DNA from 3 places in the Streptomyces sp. NPDC050509 genome. Region 3 is predicted to be linked to each of the others. Evidence: riboswitches for the same ligand, from Rfam matches in the RefSeq annotation. Region 3 holds a riboswitch; each other region holds the start of a gene.
The links. A riboswitch is a leader RNA that binds a small molecule or an ion and turns the genes downstream of it on or off. The one in region 3 is predicted to bind thiamine pyrophosphate.
Positions count from the first base shown of each region.

Region 1: it holds a riboswitch for thiamine pyrophosphate, as region 3 does, so the genes downstream of both, thiC (phosphomethylpyrimidine synthase ThiC) here and ACIBJC_RS34445 (thiamine ABC transporter substrate binding subunit) in region 3, are expected to answer to the same signal.
Region 2: it holds a riboswitch for thiamine pyrophosphate, as region 3 does, so the genes downstream of both, thiO (glycine oxidase ThiO) here and ACIBJC_RS34445 (thiamine ABC transporter substrate binding subunit) in region 3, are expected to answer to the same signal.

Region 1 is NZ_JBITHL010000009.1:79,088-81,280, reverse strand. Features, by position in the region: gene ACIBJC_RS25300 (YibE/F family protein) at 1-881, opposite strand, end outside; TPP riboswitch at 962-1,106, shown strand; gene thiC (phosphomethylpyrimidine synthase ThiC) at 1,099-2,193, shown strand, end outside.
Region 2 is NZ_JBITHL010000008.1:374,933-377,125, reverse strand. Features, by position in the region: gene ACIBJC_RS24400 (NAD(P)/FAD-dependent oxidoreductase) at 1-675, opposite strand, end outside; TPP riboswitch at 770-883, shown strand; gene thiO (glycine oxidase ThiO) at 881-2,137, shown strand; gene thiS (sulfur carrier protein ThiS) at 2,149-2,193, shown strand, end outside.
Region 3 is NZ_JBITHL010000016.1:83,249-85,441, reverse strand. Features, by position in the region: gene ACIBJC_RS34445 (thiamine ABC transporter substrate binding subunit) at 1-1,006, opposite strand, end outside; TPP riboswitch at 1,097-1,222, opposite strand; gene rlmN (23S rRNA (adenine(2503)-C(2))-methyltransferase RlmN) at 1,262-2,193, opposite strand, start outside.

The DNA.
Region 1 (2,193 bases), on a different contig from region 3:
AGGCCGCTCATGTCGATCTCCGGGTAGAGGCCGTGGATCAGCCCCGTGTTGTCATCGGTGTTACCGGTCAGGCTCGCCCAGCCGATGAAGAGCGACCCCAGCAGGCCGATCAGCAGCAGCGAGATCAGAGTGCCGAGCACCGCCACCGAGGTACGGGCCGTCAGGCCGTGGCACAGATACAGCGCCACCAGCATGATCGCGCTCGCCCCCACCACCGCCACCACCAGCGGATTCGAGCCCTGGAGGATCGCCGGCAGGATGAACAGCGTCAGGATCGCGAACGAGACCACGAGCGCGACCAGCGCCATGACCCCCCGCATCCGCCCCACCACGATCACCGCGATCGCGAAGATCCCGGCCAGCAGCGTCAACGGGAACTGGCGGTCCACATCGGACACCGAGTACTGGAGATCCCGGGGAGCGTCCGGCGCATAGGCGACCACAACGCCCTGTTTCACGTGAAACTGCCGCGGCGCGTCCGGCTGGACGATCTCGATGAAGGTGTGACCCTTCTCCTTGCCGCTCTTCAGCTCGACCGTTGCCTTCTTGCACTCGCCGGTCTCTTCCTGCACCGCCTCGCGGCCCTGGGGCGTCGAGGTGTCACCGGTCGACGGGACCTGGGAGGCGTTCACGTCCTTGCAGGCGACCCGTTCGAGCTGGACCACCTGGCCCTCGAAGGTCTGCCGGTCGAAACCCACACCGGTCCGCTCGTGCGCGGGCGCACCGCCCGGCCAGAGCACGGCGAGTCCGACCACCACGGCGGCCGCGAACGGAATCAGCACCGCCGCGATCACCTTGCGGAGGTGCCGGGAGACCGGCACGGCGGGGCCATGACTGTGCGAGTGGCCGTGCGATTCGTGAGACTGGGTGGGTGGGGTCACCGACCGATCATCGCAAGAAGGTGGAGCAAGCGTGGGGCCCTCTGTTCAGCGCGCCCGATATGACGCTAGCGTGGAGGCACCTTTGCACACGCGGGAGCTCGGAGCACCGGGCTGAGAGGGCGCTGACGTGTAGTCCCGGGGACGGTTCCCCGGACACCTGCGCTGCGCCGACCGCTGAACCTGTTACCGGGTAATGCCGGCGTAGGGAGTAGGTCTCATGACCATTCAGGACGCACACACGCCTGCCTCCGGCTCGGAGGACACCAGCGCGGACCCGGCCCCCTCGGGCGGGACCGCGGGCGGACGGTCCATCGGCTGGCACAAGGGATACATCGAGGGCTCCCGCCCCGATCTCCGGGTGCCGGTCCGCCAGGTCCACCTCACCAACGGCACGGATGTCACGCTGTACGACACCTCGGGGCCGTACACCGACCCCACCGTCGACACCGACGTACGCCGCGGTCTCGCGCCGCTGCGGGAGAACTGGATCATCGGCCGCGGCGACACCGAGGAGTACGCGGGCCGGCCGCCCCGCCCCGAGGACGACGGGCTCAAGCACACCTCCCCACGCGGGGGACTGCTCCGGAGCGGAACGACCGATCTGCGGGGGCTCGACGCGGTCTTCCCCGGGCGGCCACGCCAGCCGCGCCGGGGCCGCCCGGGCCGGGCGGTCACCCAGCTCGCGTACGCCCGCCGGGGGGAGATCACTCCGGAGATGGAGTACGTCGCGATCCGGGAGAACGTCTCCCCGGAGGTCGTCCGCGAGGAGATCGCCGCAGGCCGCGCCGTACTGCCGGCCAATGTCAACCACCCGGAGATCGAGCCGATGATCATCGGCAAGCGGTTCCTGGTGAAGGTCAACGCCAACATCGGCAACTCCGCGGTCACCTCCTCCATCGAGGAGGAGGTGGAGAAGATGACGTGGGCGACCCGCTGGGGCGCGGACACGGTCATGGACCTCTCCACCGGCCGCAACATCCACACCACCCGCGAGTGGGTGCTGCGCAACTCGCCCGTGCCCATCGGCACCGTGCCGCTCTACCAGGCGCTCGAAAAGGTCGACGGCAAGGCCGAGGAGCTGACCTGGGAGATCTACAAGGACACGGTGATCGAACAGGCCGAGCAGGGCGTCGACTACATGACGGTCCACGCCGGTGTCCTGCTGCGGTACGTGCCGCTCACGGCCCGCCGCAAGACCGGCATCGTCTCGCGCGGCGGCTCGATCATGGCCGCCTGGTGCCTCGCGCACCACAAGGAGTCGTTCCTGTACGAGAACTTCGACGAGCTGTGCGACATCCTCGCCGCGTACGAC
Region 2 (2,193 bases), on a different contig from region 3:
CACCGTGCCCGCCTCGACGCCGGCCACGCGGGCGTGCGTCAGCAGCGTGGCGCCGCTCTCCGCGTACCAGCCGGTCATGGGCGCGGCGACCTCGGCCGGCAGGGCGCCGGCGAGCGGCCGGTCGGCCGCCTCCACGACCGTCACGGCGCACCCGGCCTCGCGGGCGGCGGTGGTGAACTCCGCGCCGATCCACCCGGCGCCCACGACGACGACCCGCTGCCGCCGCTCCAGCACGGGGCGCAGCCGCTCGGCGTCGTCGAGGGTGCGCAGCGGATGGACAGCGGGCATGCCCTCCGTGCCGGGCAGTACGGCGGCCTCGGCGCCGGTGGCGATGACCAGCACGTCGTACGGGACGGGCCCGGCGGTGGTGTCGATCTCCCGGGCGGACGGCCGCAGCCCGGTGGCTTTCAGGCCCACCCTGAGGTCTACGGAGAGGGCCGCGAAGTCGATGTCGAAGGCCGAGCCTTCGGCCTGGCCGAGCAGGACGGCCTTGGAGAGCGGGGGCCGGTCGTAGGGCGGGTGCGGTTCCTCGCCGATCAGGGTGATCCGGCCGTCGTACCCCTTCTCGCGCAGGGCCACGGCGGTCTGTACGCCCGCCATGCCCGCGCCGACGACGACCACTCCGGGCTCGTCCGTCCGCCCGTCCCGCCCGAGTCCCTGCGTCAGTTCGCTCACCCGGCCACCTTAGAGAGGCGGTGTCCGCCTCGTGAACGGGCCACGGCCGACACTCCCTTACCGGGCGGCGGACCGCGCGTTAGGCTTTCCGTCGACACTACCTCGCGGGAGTCCGGACGCACCGGGCTGAGAGGGAGGCTGGAGCGGCCTCCGACCGTACGAACCTGATCCGGGTCATGCCGGCGAAGGGAGGGGCTGGACGCCCATGCAGTCATCCCAGCGATCACCTCTGGAACAACCGCCCCACGGAACACAGGGGGCGTCCGCCTCCACGGGGTACGACGTCCTCGTCGTCGGGGGCGGGATCATCGGTCTGGTCACCGCCTGGCGGGCGGCGCAGCGCGGGCTGCGGACCGCTGTCGCCGACCCCGATCCGGGCGGCGGCGCGGCGCGCGTCGCGGCGGGCATGCTCGCCGCCGTCACCGAACTCCACCACGGCGAGCAGACCCTGCTCGGCCTCAACCTCGCCTCCGCCGAGCGCTATCCCGCGTTCGTCGCGGAGCTGGAGGAGGCGAGCGGCCGGGACACCGGCTACCGCGCGTGCGGCACGCTCGCCGTGGCCCTGGACTCCGACGACCGCGCCCAGCTCCGTGAGCTGCACGCCCTCCAGGTGCGCTCGGGGCTGACGTCCGAGTGGCTCACGGGGCGCGAATGCCGGCGCCTGGAGCCGATGCTCGCGCCGGGCGTACGCGGTGGTCTGCGGGTCGACGGCGACCACCAGATCGATCCGCGGCGGCTCGCGGCGGCGCTCCTGACGGCCTGCGAACGGGCCGGGGTGGTCTTCCACCGCTCCTGGGCGCGGCGGCTCTCCGTCGTACGGGACCGGGCCGCAGGCGCCGTCCTGGCCGACGGCGGCGTGCTCGGCGCGGACCGGGTGGTGCTGGCGGGCGGCAGCCTCAGCGGCGGGCTGGCGGGCGTGCCCCCTGAGGCCGTGCCGCCCGTACGGCCCGTCAAGGGGCAGGTGCTGCGGCTGGCGGTGCCCCGCCCTTACGCGCCCTTCCTGTCCCGGACGGTACGGGCCGTGGTGCGCGGCTCCCAGGTCTATCTCGTGCCGCGCGAGAACGGTGAGCTGGTCGTCGGCGCGACCAGCGAGGAGCTGGGCTGGGACACGACGGTCACGGCGGGCGGGGTGTACGAGCTGCTGCGCGACGCGCACGAGCTGGTGCCCGGCATCACCGAGCTGCCGCTGACCGAGACCCGCGCGGGGCTGCGCCCCTGCTCGCCGGACAACGCGCCGCTGCTGGGGCCGACCGTGCTGCCGGGGCTCTCGCTGGCCACCGGCCACTACCGCAACGGGGTGCTGCTGACGCCGGTCACCGGTGAGGTGCTGGCGACCGTCCTGACGACCGGTGAACTGCCGCCCGAGGCCGCGCCCTTCACCCCGTTGCGCTTCTCCCCCGCCGCGTCCGGCTCCCCTACCGCGACCGGTTCCCCGTCCGCCTCCCTGGAGCAGCCCGTATGAACACCGCCGTGATGTACGTGTCCGTCAACGGCGAGCCACGCGAGTTCGCCCCCGCG
Region 3 (2,193 bases):
GCAGCGCGACGCCCTTGACCACCGGGTTGACGAACATGTTCAGCGGCATGTCCGCCTGGAATTTCTCACTGATCAGGAAGTCCAGCAGGGCCTTGCCACCCGCCGCATTCTTCGCGCCGTCGAGCAGCCCCGCGAACTCGGTCTGCCGGAAGCACGTACCCGTGGAGACCCCTGTCGGGGCCTGCTGGGGCTGCGGCTTCGCGTACAGCACCTCGACAGGCGGGCTGGAGGCGTACGAGACGACCAGCGGCCGGTCGCCCTTGGCCTTCTTGCCACCCGCAGAACCGGAGAAGCTCTCGTTGTACGCCTGCTCCCAGCCGTCGACGACCTGGACGCCGTTGGCCTTGAGCTTCTTCCAGTAGTCCTGCCAGCCGTCGTCCCCGTAGCGCGCGACGGTGCCCAGGAGGAAGCCGAGGCCGGGCGAGGAGGTCGCGGCGTTCTCGGTGACGAGGAGGTTCTTGTACTGGGGCTTGATCAGGTCGTCGAAGGACTGCGGTGGCGCAAGCTTCTTGTCCGCGAAGTACTTCTTGTCGTAGTTAATGCAAATATCGCCGTTATCGATCGGGGTGACCCGATGCTTCTCCTTGTCGAGCCGCGCGCTCGCGTCGACCCGGCCCAGGCCCTTCGCCTCGTACGGCGTGAACAGGCCGTTGTCGAGGGCACGGGAGAGCAGGGTGTTGTCGACGCCGAAGAAGACGTCGCCCTGGGGCGATCCCTTGGTCAGGATCTCCTTGTTGAGCGCTTCGCCGGCATCGCCGCTCTTCAGCACCTTGACGGTGTAGCCGGTCTCCTTGGTGAACTCTTTCAGCACCGCGGGGGACGCGTTGAACGAGTCGTGGCTGACGAGGGTGACGGTCTTGGACTTCGTGCCACCGCTCCCCCCGTCGCCGGACGACGCGGAGCCGTCGGAGCCGCCACAGGCGGCGAGGGTCGCGACACCGAGAGTCGCCGCGAGCGCGGCGTACGCCGCGTTTCTGACGCCGGTACGGGTACGGATGGTGCTCACTGATTTTCCTCCTGGGATGTCCAGGAGAAGACGCGGCCCTGTCCGGGGGCCGACCGTAGGTACGGACCGAGCCCGGACAGGGCGCAACAGCTTGAGTGATGTCCGAACTTCCTACCCAGAATGACCTGGGCAAGGTTCAGAGGGTCTGCGACCGCTGCCCGCTCTCACGGACATGTGCCGCACTCTCAGCGCTGTGGCGCTCCCCTGTCGGAAAATATGCAATGCGTTTCGAGCCAAGGTTACCCCCAGGCCCGCCTAGCGCTCCGTGGCGGCCAACTGTCCGCACGCCCCGTCGATCTCCTGGCCCCGCGTGTCCCGTACGGTCACCGGCACGCCGTGCGCCGCAATCGCCTCGACGAACTTCTTCTCGTCCTCCGGGCGCGACGCCGTCCACTTCGAGCCCGGCGTCGGGTTGAGCGGGATCAGGTTGACGTGGACCCGTTTGCCCTTAAGGAGCCGGCCCAGCCGGTCGCCACGCCATGCCTGGTCGTTGATGTCGCGGATCAGGGCGTACTCGATGGAGATCCGGCGGCCGGACTTCTCCGCGTACTCCCACGCGGCGTCCAGCACCTCCCGTACCTTCCAGCGCGTATTGACCGGAACGAGGGTGTCGCGCAGCTCGTCGTCGGGGGCGTGCAGGGAGACCGCGAGCCGGCACTTGAAGCCCTCGTCGGCGAAGCGCAGCATCGCGGGCACCAGTCCGACCGTGGAGACGGTGATCCCGCGCTGCGAGATGCCAAGACCGTCCGGCTCGGGGTCGGTGAGCCGGCGGATCGCGCCGACAACGCGCTTGTAGTTGGCGAGGGGCTCGCCCATGCCCATGAAGACGATGTTGGACAGCCGCGCGGGGCCACCGGGGACCTCGCCGTCGCGCAGTGCGCGCATCCCGTCGACGATCTGGTGGACGATCTCCGCCGTGGACAGATTGCGGTCCAGGCCAGCCTGTCCGGTCGCGCAGAAGGGGCAGTTCATCCCACAGCCCGCCTGCGACGAGATGCACATGGTGACCCGGTCGGGATAGCGCATCAGTACGGACTCGACGAGCGTGCCGTCGTGCAGCCGCCAGAGCGTCTTACGGGTCGTGTCGTCGTCGCACGAGATGTGCCGTACCACCGACATCAGCTCGGGCAGCAGTTCCGTCGCGAGTTTCTGCCGCGCGGCGGCCGGGATGTCGGTCCACTGCTCGG